DNA from 2 places in the Methylobacterium litchii genome. Region 1 is predicted to be linked to the other one. Evidence: riboswitches for the same ligand, from Rfam matches in the RefSeq annotation. Region 1 holds a riboswitch; the other holds the start of a gene.
What was found. A riboswitch is a leader RNA that binds a small molecule or an ion and turns the genes downstream of it on or off. The one in region 1 is predicted to bind fluoride.
Positions count from the first base shown of each region.

Region 2: it holds a riboswitch for fluoride, as region 1 does, so the genes downstream of both, crcB (fluoride efflux transporter CrcB) here and AAHF99_RS06030 (CrcB family protein) in region 1, are expected to answer to the same signal.

Region 1 is NZ_JBBXMY010000002.1:184,092-191,681, reverse strand. Features, by position in the region: gene eno (phosphopyruvate hydratase) at 1-1,110, opposite strand, end outside; gene xoxF5 (lanthanide-dependent methanol dehydrogenase XoxF5) at 1,220-3,022, opposite strand; fluoride riboswitch at 3,638-3,707, opposite strand; gene AAHF99_RS06040 (EamA family transporter) at 3,823-4,260, shown strand; gene AAHF99_RS06035 (hypothetical protein) at 4,268-4,870, opposite strand; gene AAHF99_RS06030 (CrcB family protein) at 4,867-5,136, opposite strand; fluoride riboswitch at 5,359-5,421, opposite strand; gene AAHF99_RS06025 (winged helix-turn-helix domain-containing protein) at 5,910-6,263, shown strand; gene modA (molybdate ABC transporter substrate-binding protein) at 6,322-7,104, shown strand; gene modB (molybdate ABC transporter permease subunit) at 7,109-7,590, shown strand, end outside.
Region 2 is NZ_JBBXMY010000001.1:130,336-137,925, reverse strand. Features, by position in the region: gene AAHF99_RS00690 (uroporphyrinogen decarboxylase) at 1-459, opposite strand, end outside; gene AAHF99_RS00685 (pyruvate, water dikinase regulatory protein) at 890-1,720, shown strand; gene crcB (fluoride efflux transporter CrcB) at 1,775-2,164, opposite strand; fluoride riboswitch at 2,238-2,313, opposite strand; gene AAHF99_RS00675 (hypothetical protein) at 2,355-2,867, opposite strand; gene AAHF99_RS00670 (hypothetical protein) at 3,030-4,319, opposite strand; gene AAHF99_RS00665 (tetratricopeptide repeat protein) at 4,313-5,218, opposite strand; gene AAHF99_RS00660 (vWA domain-containing protein) at 5,218-6,144, opposite strand; gene AAHF99_RS00655 (VWA domain-containing protein) at 6,141-7,148, opposite strand; gene AAHF99_RS00650 (DUF4381 family protein) at 7,148-7,590, opposite strand, start outside.

The sequences.
Region 1 (7,590 bases):
GCGATGGGAGACCATCGTCGCCCACCCGGCCTTCCGGCACAGGGTGATGGCCTCGACCGTCTCTGACACGGTACCGATCTGGTTCAGCTTGATCAGGGCCGCGGTGCAGGCCCGCTCGTCGATGGCCTTCGCGATGAAGCGGGGATTGGTCACCAGCAGGTCGTCGCCGACGACCTGTATCCGCTCGCCCTGCGCGGCCGTCTGGGCGACGAAGCCGGTCCAGTCCTCCTCCCCGAACCCGTCCTCGATGGAGACGATGGGCCAGCGCTCGACCCAACGGCCGTAGAGCTCCAGGAGCTGCGCGCGGTTCAGCATGCCAGTCCGCGATCGGGCGAGGTTGTAACCGTCCGCCGCCGCGAAGGAAGAGGCCGCGGGATCCAGGGCGATGGCGACGTCGGCGCCCGGCCTGTAGCCGGCCCTCTCCGTGGCCTCCACGATCAACGCCAAAGCCGCCTCGTTGTCCGGCAGGTTGGGTGCGAAGCCGCCCTCGTCCCCTACGGCCGTGGCCAGCCCCCGTTCGTGGAGGATCTCTCGGATAGCCGCGTAGGTCTCGGCCGCGACGCGCATCGCCTCGGCCAGGCTCGACGCGCCGACGGGCACGAGCATGAATTCCTGGACGTCGAGCGAGCTGTCGGCATGCTGGCCGCCGTTGAGGACGTTGAGGCACGGCATCGGGAGAAGGGTGGCGGCCTCGCCTCCGAGATGCGCGTAGAGAGGACGGCCCGTCGCGCGCGCGGCCGCACGCACCGCCGCCATGGAGACGCCGAGCAGCGCGTTCGCGCCGAGCCTGGACTTGTTCGGCGAGCCGTCGAGCTCGACGAGCGTCCGGTCGACGCCCTGCTGGTCGGCTGCGTCCCACCCCCGGAGTGCCTCGCCAATCTCGCCCCGAACGGCCTCGGCGGCCATCAGCACGCCCTTGCCCCCGTAACGGGCCAGGTCATTGTCGCGCCTCTCGACCGCCTCGTTGACGCCCGTGGAGGCGCCCGAGGGGACGCCGGCGGTGGCGCTGACGCCGCCTTCGAGCGTGACGCGGACCTCCAGGGTCGGGCGGCCGCGGGAGTCCAGGATTTCCAGGGCTTCGAGGGCGCGGATCTTCGTGTCCGGACGCATCGGGGATTCCGTCAATTGATGAAGGTCCTCGGCGGTAACCGAGCAAGGAGAAGGGTGCCGGCGCGGAACCCGCGCCGGCACCCGCATGTCGTCAGCGAAATGCCGCTGCTTAGTTCGGCAGGGCGAAGTCGGTCAGCGTGCCACCGAGGTTGGTGTACTGCGACAGGGCCGCATAGCCACCCACCGCGCCGAGGCCGGCGTTCGGGTCGGTCAGGCCGGCCGCGAGGCCGATGCCTGCCCAGCCGCCGACGCCCGAAAGCACGGCGATGTGCTGCTTGCCCTTGTGCTGGTAGGTGATCACGTTGCCGATGATGCCCGACGGGGTCTTGAACTTCCAGAGCTCCTTGCCGGTCTTGTCGTCGACGGCCTTGATGTAGCCTTCCAGCGTTCCGTAGAACACCACGTCACCGGCGGTGGCGAGAGCACCCGACCACACCGAGAACTGCTCCGGATCGGACCACACGATCTTACCCTTCACGCCGTCCCAGGCGATGAAGTTGCCCATGCCGCCGTGGGAATTCGGGGCCGGGTACATCGAGAGGGTCGCACCGACGTAGGGCTGGCCCGGGGTGTAGGTCACCCGGAACGGCTCGTAGTCCATGCAGACGTGGTTGGTGGGAACGTAGAACAGGTTGGTCTTCGGCGAGAAGGCGGCGGGCTGCTCATCCTTGGAGCCGAGGGCCGCCGGGCAGATGCCCTTCGAGTTCACGTCCTCACCGTTCTGCTCGGTCGAGTATTTCGCCTGGACCAGCGGGCGGCCGTAGGTCTTGGACGACTTGTCCATGTCGACCTTGGACGCCCAGTTGACGGCCGGGTCGAACTTCTCGGCCACGAGCAACTCGCCGGTGTCGCGGTTCAGCGTGTAGCCGAAGCCGTTACGGTCGAAGTGGGTGAGCAGCGGGGTTTCCTTGCCGTCCACCTTCTGATCCGTGAGGATCATCTCGTTGATGCCGTCGTAGTCCCACTCGTCGTGCGGGGTCATCTGGTAGACCCACTTGGCCATGCCGGTGTCCGGGTTACGCGCCCAGATGGTCATCGACCACTTGTTGTCGCCCGGACGCTGCTTGGGGTTCCAGGTCGAGGGGTTGCCCGAGCCGTAGTACACGAGGTTCAGCTTGGGGTCGTAGGAGTACCAGCCCCAGGTGCAGCCGCCGCCGGTCTTCCACTGGTCGCCTTCCCAGGTCTTCAGCGAGGAGTCCTTGCCGATGGGCTTGCCGAGCGAGGTGGTCTTCTCGGGATCGACGAGGAGCTGGTCGTCCGGGCCTTCCGAGTAGCCGCGCCACACGCGCTTGCCGGTCTTCAGGTCGTAGGCGGTGATCGAGCACTGCACGCCAAACTCGCCGCCGGAGATGCCGACCAGCACCTTGTCCTTCACGGGGAGGACGGTGGCGGTGTTGGTCGCGCCCTTGCCCGGGTCGCCGTTCTTGACCGACCAGTTGACCTTGCCGGACTTCGCGTCGAGCGAGACGACGGTGGTGTCGGCCTGATGCAGGATGATCGCGCCGTCGGCATAGGCCAGGCCACGGTTGACCGTGTCACAGCACATGACCGGGATCACGGACGGATCCTGCTTCGGCTCGTACTTCCAGAGGATCTTCTGCTCGTGGTCGAGATCGAGGGCGTACACGATGTTCGGGAACGGCGTGTGCACGTACATGACGTTGCCGATCACGAGCGGCGCGCCCTCGTGGCCGCGCAGGACGCCGGTCGAGAACGTCCAGGCGACCTGAAGGTCCTTCACGTTCTTGGTGTTGATCTGGTCGAGCTTCGAGAAGCGGGTGTTCGAATAGTTCAGCCCGGGGAACGCCCAGTCGTTGGGGTTCTCCATCATCTTCATCAGGTCGTCGTTGGCCGAGGCCGGCAGCACGGTGGCGGCATAGGCAACTGACGCCGCGAGGGCGATCTTTTTCATGCGCGTTCCTCCGTTCAGACGCCGCGGCCAGAATTCGGCGTGGCCACGCGTCATGTCACGCGTTATCGCCGCTTTTCTATCCCCGAAGTTCCTCCGTTCAGGTCGAAAGCGAGCGATGCAGGTCTATCAAGGCCATTTGAGATTACAATAAGATTCTTCTAAGTGCGACAGTTTTTCTTGTGCCGTCAGCATATTTACTTATTGAGGCATGGATAATCTACCCGGCAAGCGATGCGCTTCCCAGGACCAAGTAAAACTGGCTTTTTAAAAAGATCTAAGATGCCAATTTTCTTCGATTATCGGTTTATTGCCGTTGACTCGAAGCTTGTTTTAGCTATCCTGACCTCTCCGACAAGTAAGACTGAGATCTAGCGAACGACTTAAGTTACCGCTCGGGAAGTTCGCTGGGTGCGGCGGGGTCTTCGGACCTCGCCGTTTTTTTCGTTCGAGCACGACGAAACGCGCGCGAAATCGCGCGCGTGGGGCAGGCTCAGAGCGGCGGTTGGTGGGATCGCATCGGCACACGGCTCACGCAGGATCCCGGCGACGGGATCGGGTTACGGGAGGTGCGCGGCCGGATGTGGGGACAGGCGCAGCCCTACCCGCGCCCGGAAGCGCACGGTAGGAGCTATCGTCCGGGCGTCGGGCCCGGCAGTTGTCGGGGAGCTCCATCCCCATCCCACGTCGGGCAAGGTGGCTTAATCCACCATCGCCGTCAATTACCTCGCGAGGCACGGCGGAAGGCGCGGCTCCGGAACTCCGGAGGGGTCTCGCCTCGGCCGCAACCAAGGGATTTGGCGATGAGAAACCTGGTGTTCGCCTGGCAGTTCTGGGCGCTGCTCTCGGCCGCCTTCGCGGCGCTGACGGCGATCTTCGCCAAGGTCGGTATCGAGAACGTGAACTCCGATTTTGCGACCTTCATCCGCACCGTGGTGATCTTGTCCGTGCTCGGCGCGATCCTCGTGGGCACGGGCGAGTGGCAGCCGCTCGCAACCGTCTCGCGACGCACCTACCTGTTCCTGGTGCTTTCCGGGCTCGCCACGGGCGGCTCCTGGCTTTGCTACTTCCGCGCCCTGAAGCTCGGCGATGCCGCGCGCGTGGCGCCCATCGACAAGCTCAGCGTGGTGTTGGTCGCGGTGTTCGGCGCAGCGTTCCTGGGCGAGCGGCTGGCGACCGTGAACTGGATCGGCGTCGGCCTCATCGCGGCCGGCGCCGTCCTGGTCGCCTTAAGGGTTTGAGGCGGGCTCAGGCCCCGCCGGCTGCGAAGGCCTCGTACAGGAAGTACAGGCCGTAGGCGGTCACCGCGACGGCGGCGACCCCGTCCAGGACGTAGGGCGGGATACGCCGGAACACGCCGATGCCGCGCAGGACGATGCCGAGCATGGCGATCACGACGAGCCCAAGGCCGACGCCGAGGGTCGCGGTCGCCGGCCCGTCACGTAGCGAGACCCCCAGCCAGACCACGAGGATCTCCAGCCCTTCCGCCGCCAGCGCCCAGGCGGCGACGCCGATCCCGCCGGCGTTGAGCGGCAGCGCCCAGCCGGTGCCGACGGGGGCGATGTCGTTCGTCTCCCGGAAGCCCGAGATGAATTCGTAGACGAGATAAGCCCCGAACCCGAGCAGCAGCAGGGCGGAAATCCAATCCAGCCAGTGCAGGGCGATGCCGTACGCCGCCACCTGCAACACCGCCGCCAGGATCGCCACCCCGGTCGCCCCGAGCGCGGACCCGAGCGCCACGCTGCGCCACCCGAACTTGTAGGCGGCCGCCGCGACCACGGTGGCGGCAATGAACAACTCCGTAAAGGTCACCTGGAAGGTGATGAGGGTTCCCACCCACGACGGGCTCACGCCGCCCCTCCGCCGACCGCGGCGCGCACCACCATCAGGGCCAGGAACAGCGCGCCCAGGGCCAGGACCACCGAGCCGGTCACGTAGGCGAACGCGGCCCCGGCCTGGCCCTTCTCGAAGAGGAGTGCGGCGTCCAGGGAGAATGCCGAGAATGTCGTGAAGCCACCGAGGATGCCGGTGGTCAGGAACAGCCGAAGTTGCATGGGCAGGCCGGACCTGAGGGCGAAATACTCGGCGATCAGGCCCATCAGGAACGAGCCGAGCACGTTGATGCCCAAGGTCCCGTAGGGAAAGGCCCCTGCGCCCAGCAGGCGCAGCGCGAGGATGTTTACCCGTGGCGAAGGGCGCCGCCAAATCCCGCCCCCAGAAACACGATCACGAAGCCCATTGCCTGCCCTCTCACCCTTTCGATCCGGGGCAGCAAGAAACCCGCCGCGCGGCGGAGCGGCGTCAGGCACGCTCCCGCCACGGACGGGCCACCTCGTGCCCGCGCAGCAGGAGCCATCAGCCCTTACGGGCGGTTGTCGGGAAGCTCCATTCCCATCACGCGCGCGGTCTTTAGCGCCCCAAGCCGCGACGCGTCAAAGGCGTCTGACGGTGGACGGCGCCTTGCTTGGACCGTCCCGGCCGGCAGGAGGTCGCCGGCGGCCCGCCTCGTCGAAATCCATACCGCTGCTCGGGGCACCCGCGGTCAGGCGTGCCGCCAGACCTTGAAGGGGGAGATCACCAGGATGCCCGCCAGCAGCGGCAGCAAGACGGCTGAGAGTGCCAGCCCGAGCAGTTGGCCGCATCGTGCCCATCGACCTTCCGTGCGACCTTGGAAAGCCGGCGTCGCCGATTCGTCACGTCACGGCTCGCCCTTCGGCGGCTGCTCATGCCCTGGCGGTTCTCAGGCGCGCTGAGCCGAGGTTCCGGGTCACCGTGAGGAGCGGCACCTAAGCCCGAAAGGCTGCGCCCGCAGCCGGCGCGGCCCTGGCGGTGCTCGGGTATGCGCGTCGTACGGAAGCCTGACGGCAATTGGCACCTGACGGGAGGTGGGATGGACGAAGCCCGCATCAGCCTACGTATCGAGTTGCGGGCCGACACCTTGCTCGGGCCGGGTAAGGTCGCACTTCTGGAAGGCATCCGCGAGACCGGGTCCATCTCGGCCGCAAGCCGCCGCATGGGCATGAGCTACAAGCGCGCCTGGTACCTGATCGAAACCCTCAATGCCGCTTTCCGCGAGCCCCTGGTCGAGAAGAGCAAGGGCGGCAAGGCGGGGGGTGGGGCGCGCCTGACCGCGACCGGCGATGCCGTGCTCGACGGCTACCGGCGCACGGAAGCCTCCGCCGCGAAGGCCGCGGCCAGCGAGGTCGAGCGGCTCTCCACGCTGCTCAAGCCAAGAGAAGATTGATCCGGGGAAGCGAGTTCTGCCCCTTGCGATATAGCCGATCAGCTATATCGTCCAGCGCATGCTTCGCATTCCTGCCCTCCTCATCGCCGCCGCCCTCACGCTCGCCCCCGTGGCAGGGGCCAGGGCGGATGCGCCCGTGCAAGTGGCGGCCGCCGCCGACCTGAAGTTCGCGCTCGACTCGGTCGCGACGCGGTTCAAGGCCGACACCGGCCAGGAACTCGCAATCACGTACGGGTCCTCCGGCAACTTCGCCCGGCAACTGGCGCAGGACGCGCCGTTCCAGGTCTTCCTGTCGGCCGACGAGGGCTTCGTGTTCCGGCTCGCCGATGCAGGTAAGACGGTCGATCGCGGCGCCCTCTACGCGGAGGGGCGCATCGTGCTGTTCGCTCCCCATGGCTCGCCAATGAAGCCCGACGCCGGGATGACCGACCTCAAGGCCGCCCTGGGGGACGGGCGGGTGCGCAAGTTCGCCATCGCCAACCCGGAGCATGCCCCGTACGGACGGGCGGCGGAGGAGGCGCTGGCCTCGCAGGGCCTGTGGGACGAGGCGAAGCCCCTTCTGGTCCTGGGCGAGAACGTGTCCCAGGCCGCACAGTTCGCGGCGTCCGGCTCGACCCAGGGCGGGATCTTCGCCTATTCCCTGGTTCTATCGCCGGAGGTGTCGAAGCTCGGCTCTTACGCGCTGATCCCGGCCGCCTGGCACAAGCCACTGCGCCAGAGGATGGTCCTGATGCGCCACGCCGGCGAGACCGCGAAGGCGTTCCAGGCCTACATGCAATCCCCGCCGGCCCGCGAGATCCTGCGCAGGTACGGTTTCGTGCTTCCGGGCGAGGCGCCGTGAGCGGATGGACTGGCAGGCCCTCTCGTTGTCCCTGCGCCTCGGGGCGCTGACCGTCCTGTTGCTTCTGCCGGTCGGGGTGGTCCTTGGCCGGTGGCTCGCCTTCCGGCGCTTTCGGGGGCGCTCGCTGGCGGAGGCGCTGCTGGCGCTACCGCTGGTGCTGCCGCCGACCGTGCTCGGGTACTACCTCCTGTCCGCGTTCGGCGGGGCATCTCCCCTGGGACAGGCTTGGCAGGCCGCTTTCGGGCATCCGCTCGCCTTCAGCTTCCCGGGCCTGCTCCTTGCCTCCGTGATCGCCAACCTGCCGTTCGCCGTGCAGCCCATGCAACGGGGCTTCGAGGCCATCCCGACCGACGTGCGCGAGGCCGCGGCGGTGTCGGGCCTGACGCCGTGGCGCATACTTTGGGCCATCGACCTGCCGCTGGCCTGGCCGGGCATCGTCACCGGGCTGGTGCTCGCCTTCGCGCACACCCTCGGGGAGTTCGGGGT
Region 2 (7,590 bases), on a different contig from region 1:
CACGGTCCACGGCGCGCCGCAGAAGCCGAGCAGCGTCGTCTCCGCCGGCAGTTCGGCCCGCAGCCGCGTCACCGTCTCGAAGACGGGGGCGAGGTGGGTCATCACCGCCCCGTCGCCCGCCTCGCGCAAACGCTCGAAGGCGGCGCGGTCGCTCAGGGGATCGAGGCGCGGGCCCTCGCCCTCCACGAAGCGCACGTCCTGCCCGAGGGCGTGGGGCACGACGAGGATGTCCGAGAACAGGATGGCCGCGTCGAAGCCGAAGCGGCGGATCGGCTGGAGCGTCACCTCCACGGCGAAGTCGGGCGTGTAGCACAGGTCGAGGAAGGAGCCCGCCGTCGCCCGGGTGGCCCGATACTCCGGCAGATAGCGTCCCGCTTGGCGCATCATCCAGGCCGGAGGCGGCCAGACCGCCTCGCCCGAGAGCACCTTCAGCATCGTCCTGTCCGGTTGAACCGTCATGCGCTCCCGTACCCGTTTCTTCGCCAACCGGCCCGGTCGCGACGATCCCCAGGGGACCTCTCATAAAGAGAGAGAGAGAATCTTAGACTCTGTTTTTTCTCTTGGAGGCTGATGAGCGGGAGCGCAACCGTATCCACACCCGATCCCCGGTTCGGCGCCGTTAACGGAGCTTTAAAGGATTTGCGCGAAGATGATGGAAGAGGGTTCCTGCTCAAGGCCTTGCGCCGGGTGGTGAGCCGGTCCGGACCCCGCGTGTCCGGCTTTTCCCGAACCGGGTGCGGAATCCGCCCCGATTTGACGGCCTGTGTATGCAGGAGTCGATAGCCGGACGGGGTTCTGCTCTGGACCGGCCGACCGGGCCTGCCTATCCACACTTATCGACTCCCCGGCGGTCGCCGTTGGATAACCGAACCGGCCGGAGACGCCGCGTATGGGCCGCAGCTACTTCCACCTACATCTCGTGTCGGATTCCACCGGCGAGACGCTCATCAATGTCGGGCGCGCGGCGGCGGCGCAGTACGAGGGCGTCTCGGCCATCGAGCACGTCTACCCCCTCGTGCGCTCCGCCTCGCAGCTGGAGCGGGTGATCTCGGAGATCCGCGCCGCGCCGGGCCTCGTGCTCTACACCCTGGTGGGGGGCGACCTCGGCCAGCGGCTGGAGATGGCGGCGCGGGAATCCGGCTCGCCCTGCCTGTCGGTGCTGCAGCCGGTCCACGACCTGCTGCAATCCTACCTCGGCACGCAGAAGGCGGCACGTCCCGGCGCCCAGCACATGCTGAACGCCGAGTACTTCAAGCGCATCGACGCGATGAACTTCACCCTCGCCCATGACGACGGCAACCTGCCGGAGGATCTGGAGGAGGCGGACGTCATCCTGCTCGGCGTCAGCCGCACCTCGAAGACGCCGACCTCGATCTACCTCGCCAACCGGGGCCTGAAGACCACGAATCTGCCCCTCGTACCGGGCATGCCGATGCCGCCGGCCATCGAGGCGGCGCGCAAGCCCCTGATAGTCGGGCTGTTCGCCTCGCCGGAGCGGATCATCCAGATCCGCCAGAACCGGCTGTCGAGCCTGAACGCCGACGAGAGTTCGATGTATGTCGACCGCGAGGCGGTGGCCGACGAGATCACCGCCTCCCGGCGGCTGTTCATCAAGAACCGCTGGCCGACCATCGACGTGACGCGCCGGTCGATCGAGGAGACGGCCGCCGCCATCCTCGACCTGCACCGCGACCACCGGATGAAGTTCATCGCGGAATAATCCAGGGGCCTTGCCCCTGGACCCCACCAAAGGGCTTGCCCTTTGGGATCCCCGTCAGGATGCGCTCAGGATGCCGCGCACCAGGGCCATGCCGGCGATCAGGCCGAGGAGGCCGCCCGCGACCGAGGCCAGGACGTAAGCGGCCGACAGGGCCGTCTCGCCCCGCTCGTACAGGGCGATGGCATCGAGGGAGAAGGTCGAGAAGGTGGTGAAGCCGCCGAGCACGCCCGTCGTCAGGAGCAGACGGGCGGGGTGGCCCGCTGCGCCGCGCAGGGCGAAGCCTTCGGCCAGCACGCCCATCAGGAACGAGCCCAGCACGTTGATGAGGAGCGTCGCCAGGGGAAAGCCCAGGCCCGGCAGCGTCCGCGACACCGCCACGTTGAATCCGTGGCGAAACCCGCCGCCGATCCCGGCGCCGAGGAAAACGATGAGGGTGTTGATCATGCCTGTCCCGTCCCGGTTGGACGAGCGGCCCGGCCGCGATGCGGGCACGCCCCCACCGCAGGCGAAAGCCGCCCTTGCGGTAGGAGCCATCAGCCCTGGCCGGTCATCCGGCAAGGCGGTTGTCGGGGAGCTCCATCCCCATCCCGCCGAGCGTTAACGCACGGGCGGGACGAGGGAAAGGGCCTGAACCCTACGCCGCGACGGCGAAGTGGCTGCGCTGCTCGATCTGCGCGACGTAGAAATCCTCGATCACGTCGCGAACCACCTCCGCGAGGTCGGCGCCGCGATGCTCGTCGAGATGGATGTCGCTGCCGATCACCCGGCCGATATGCGCGCTGGCGCTCGAACCCGGCACGAGACGCTCGTTGTAGCGCTGATGCAGGCCGGAAATCGAAATATAGTTCTTGCCGCCGAGCTCGGGGCCGTACTTGATCTTGATCTTCTGCTCGCTGTCGACCCCGCGCAGCTTGGCACAGAGCGTGACGAAGTTGTCGGTGTCGATCAGCAACTCCGTCCCGGTGATGCAGCCATGGGCGTTGTGCTCTTCGTTCAGCACCTCCGCCATCAGGTTCAGCACCTCGATCACCGGCTGGAGGGCGCGGGTGCCGTCGTCCAGCAGCTTCTGCCGGAAGCCGTTGCTGCGGGCATCGGCGGCGGCAAGACGGGTGCGGAAACGGTCCTTGACTTCGGTGGTATGCGGCATCGGTTTAGTCCTCCGGGCGACAGCGAAAACGCGGACTCTTCGTCCGTTGGTGTTCGGTCTACGGAGCGAATGCAGTTGACGCAAGATAGTGCAAAACATTGATGCTTGCTCAGGACTTGAGCGTTTGCTTAAAACCTCAGCCTGCCTGAAAAACAGGCAACATCATGCAGGTCCGTCGAGGGGCTTCAGCACGGGGGCGGGGCCGAATGCCCGGCCGGGCTCGCTCTTCGTCAGGGCGCGGGCCAGGGCAACGAGATCCGGCGTCGCGCCTCCGGTCGGGCCGTAGACGGCGCGGTCGAGGGCGGCGAGCGCCTCGCGGGTCTCGGGCCGCTCCCGCCAGCGGCGGGCGAGGGCGGGCATCGCGGCCTCGCCCGCCGCCACGGCGGCGCGGACGGCGTTGGCGTCGCCGGTCCGGGCGGCCCGGCGCAGGTCGCGGGCGATGACGGCAGGCAGGCGGAGCGTCCCCCGTTCCCGGCGGAAGCCGAGGAGGGCGAGGCCGAGCCCGAAGGCCAGCACGCCCGCCGCCACGGCGATCAGCGCGGAGGCGGCGGCGCCCTTGGCCCCGTCGGTCTCCCGGTCGGGCAGGCCGCCGCCGATCTGGCGAGCGGGGATCTCGGCCTCGCGCATGGTGCGCGAGACCGTGTCGAACCACGGGATGGCGATGGCGTCGAGGGGGATCACCTCCGGCACGCCGGGCTTCACGTCCCAGACATAGGTGGCGCGGGCGACGGGGCCGGCGGGGGTGATGATGGTCTCGCGGACGACCGGCCCGGCGAAGGTGATGATGCCGCGCGTGCGCAGGACCGGCCGGGGCGGCAGGCCCTCGGCGAGCATCCCCTGCGCCTCCAGCACCACCGTCCGCCGGACGGTCTCGTAGATCTTCACCGTCTCCGGGTCGCGGCTCCACGAATCGGTGATGCTCACGTCGCGGGCGGGGAGCCACCAGGGCTCCTTCGCGTCGGGGCCGCCGGTCGGGGCGGTCCAGGGGGCGACGGTGAAGGGGATCGGCTGCGAGCGCACGTCCACCACCTTGCGCTCGCCGACGTCGTTGACGGTCAGCCGGTGGACGAAGGGCTCGATGGTGAACGCGCCCGCATGGTGCGGGAAGATCGCCACCGTCCGGTCGAAGGCGATGGCGGTCTGGCCGTCGGGGAGGCGGGTCTTGCTCCAATGGTCGCGGCCGAGCTGCGTCCAGGTGAAGTTGGCGAGCGGCGGCTGGATCACCTCCTCCAGCAGGATCGGCTGGCGGTAGACCCCGTGGATCTTCAGGAGCACCATCTCGCGGGTGTAGGGCGTCGCCCCGCCGTTCAGTTCGGGGGTGACGGTGAGGGTGAGGTCACCGGGTTCCACCTCGGCGAGGGCAGGCAGCGACATCCCGGCCAGCAGCAACCCGGCGAGAAGCCCAGTCCGCCCTCGCCGCACCCCGCGACCCCAGTCCCAAAAAATCACCATGGGTTGCTCCCGGCGGGCATGGCGGTGCCGGCCTCGACGCGGCGGGCCTGCTCGGCCTTGAGGCGGAGCTTGAGGTAGCGGCCGGGATCGTCGGGCAGAGTCTGGAGCCACAGGCGGTCGGGGCGGATTTCGTGCGCCTCGAAGCTCTTCGTCACCCGGCGGGCCTCGCGCTCGGGGGCCTCGGCGACCATGGCGGGGCCGGTGCCGGAGCGGCCGCGCCCGGCGGCGTCGCCCACCGAGCCGCGTGCCTTGCCGCCGGCCGAGTCGATGGCAGCCTGTTCGGAGCGGCCCCGCCGGGCGACGGCGCTATTGCCGGGCAGCGAGGCGCTGCTGCTCGCTTCGCGGTTGCCGGCAAGGCCCTCGCCGCTGGACGAGGCGTTGACGTCGTCGTTCGGGTCCTGGTGGGCGGATTTGTTGTAGCGGGCGCCGTACTGCGCCGTGCCGTTGGCGATGCCGCCGCCGGGGCCGCGGTCGATCGCCTCTTCCAGCATCCGGGCGATCAGCGAGCGGTTGGCCTGGGCGTCCGCGTCGCGGGGGTTGAAGCGCAGGGCCTCGTCGTAGGCGGCGATGGCGCCCTGCAGGTCGCCGGAGCGGGCGAGCGCGTTGCCGAGGTTGTAGCTCGCCCGGCGCCCGCCGTTGCGGAACAGGGTGATGGCCTCGTCCAGCCGCCCCGCCTCGTAGACGGCGGCGGCCCGCCAAGCGGGGTCCTCGAATACCCGCGCGGCGAGGCCGGGCAGGTGGACGCTCATCAGCAGGCGCCCGACACCGGTGCGCGGCTGCGACAGGGCGACGAGGGTCACGATCCCCAGGCCGACGAGGACGAGCCCGCCGATCCGCGCACTCCGCCGCCACGCCGGCGGCAGGCCGAGGGTCCGGGGTGACGCGAGGGCGGCCGGCATCAGGCGCTCCGTCGGAACAGCAGGAGGGCGGGTAGGGCCGCCAGGGCGAGCAGCCAACGCCCGAGATCGGCGAAGGCGACGACGCCGTAGCCGCCGGCCGCGAGGTGCTGGGCGGTGGGCGCAGCCACCGCGTCGAGCACGGGGGTCGCGGCACGGATCTCGGCGCTGGTGCCGCCACCCGCCGCCGCGAGGCGCTGGAGGGGCCCCGGATCCGGCTTCGGCACGCCCGGCGGCAGGGCCTTCGTGGCGGGGACGAACAGGGTGTCGAGGCGCCAGCCCCGGGCGCGGATCGCCCCGGCCTCGCGCAGGGCGGCCTCGCCGATGCCGTCGCCGTCGCTGATCAGCACTACGTTGGCGGCGATCACGTTGGCCTCGGCGAGGGTCCGGCTGGCCAGCGCGAGGCCGCGCTCCGGGTGGCTGCCCCGGTCGGGCACCGTGTCGGCGTCGAGGGAGAAGAGCGTGGTGCCGAGGCTGTCCCGGTCGGTGGTGGGGGAGGCGGCGAGGTAGGCGTCGCCGGCATAGATCACCAAGGCGACGGGGCGGGTGCCGGCGGCCTGCGCGACGGAGGCGGCGGCCTCGCGCACGCCCTGCAGGTTGCCGCCCTCGGCGACCGAGCGGGAGAGGTCGACGACGAGGATCGTCTCGTCGAGGTTGCGGAACGTGCCGGTGTCCCGGCGCTCCACCGCCGGCCCGGCGAGGCCGAGGACGAGACCCGCCGCGCAGAGCCCCGCCGCGAGGTTGGCGCCACGCTTGCCGCCGAGCACCGATCCGGTGCGCGAGAGGTAGGCCATCAGGGCGGGATCGACCTCCCGGCCCCAATCGCCGAGCGGCGCCGCCCGGCGCACGGCATAGAGCGCCAGGGCGACGACGATGGGGAGCGCCGCGAGCCACCAGGGCCGCAGGAGGGTGAGTCCGGCGAGCGTCATGCGCTCCTCCGCACGGCGAGCAGCCCCACGGCGAAGGCCAGTGCCAGGGCGCCCGGCCAGACCCACAGATCCTTGCGCAGGGGCAGCGGCGGGGGCGGGGTGCGCCCGCCCTCCAGGGTGTCGATGGCCTGCGCCACGGTGACGAGGTCGTCCGTGGTCTTCACCCGGAAGAAGCGCCCGCCGCTCGTCTCGGCCATGGTCTTCAGGGTCTCGCTGTCGACCACGTCCTGCTCGCCGTTGGCGTCGGCGAGGTCGCGGGGGCCGAGCGCGATGGTGTAGACGCGCACGCCGATCTCCTTGGCGAGGTCGGCCACGTCCTTCGGCGCGGTCTGGCCGGCATTGTTGGCGCCGTCCGAGAGCAGCACCACCGCCTTCGTCGCGGCGGGGCGCCCCTCGGGAATGTTCGCGTCGCGCGGGTCGAGGCGGCGCAGGGCGAGGCCGAGCCCGTCGCCGATGCCGGTGGAGCGGCCGGAAATGCCGATCGTCGCCTCCTCCAGGGCGCGGGCGACGGAGGCGGTGTCGAAGGTCAGCCCGGCGGCGACGTAGGCCTGATCCGCGAACAGGACGAGGCCGATCCGGTCCCCCGCCCGGCGGCGGATGAAGTCGGCCCCGACGCGCTTCACCGCCGCCAGCCGGCTCACGGTCTCGCCGTCGAGGGAGAAGTCGCGCCGCTCCATGGAGCCGGAGAGATCCATGGCGATCATGATCTCGCGCCCCGAAGCCGGGAGCGCGGCCGAGGGCATCACCACGCGCGGCCCGGAGAGCGCGGCGATCAGGCAGATCCACAGGCCCCAGACCAGGGCGGCCCGGCGGCGGCCGCGCCCTGCGCCCTCGTGGCCGGTGCCCGTGCTCGCGGCCAGGGTGCCGGGGACGCGCAAGGCGCCGCCCTCCACCCGCTCGCGGGGCAGGAGCCGCGCGGCGAGGAGCGGCAGCGGCAGGGCGAGGAGCAGCCAGGGGGCCGCGAGGTCGAAGCCGGAGACGAAGGCGGCGAGCCAGCCGGGCATCATGCCTTGAGCCTCCCGATCAGCCGGGTCAGCTCCGCGTCGAGGAGCGCGGGGTCGGGTACTTCGCGCCGGTAGAGCCCCTCCACCAGCACGCGCCCGGCGCCGGCGGTGAAGAAGTCGGTGCGCAGACGCGCATCGAGGCGCGCGGCCCAAGGCGCGCCGTGGGCGGAGGCGGCCTCGTCGCCGTCGAGGGTGCGCACGAGGCGGCGCAGCAACCGCGCCTGGGCGAGGATCCTGTCCGGCGGGGCGAGGGTGCGGCTTCCGGCGAGGTCGGCCAGCGCCGCCCGGCGGACGCTGGCCCGGACCCGGCTCACCACGACGCGCAGCAGTCCGACGAGGAGCGCGGCGCCGAAGCCGAGGACCAGCGCCAGCAGGATCTCGCCGGGCACGGGGCCGCTCGCGCCGCCCGGCAGGTGCAGGCCGCGCAACTGGTCGAGGGTCG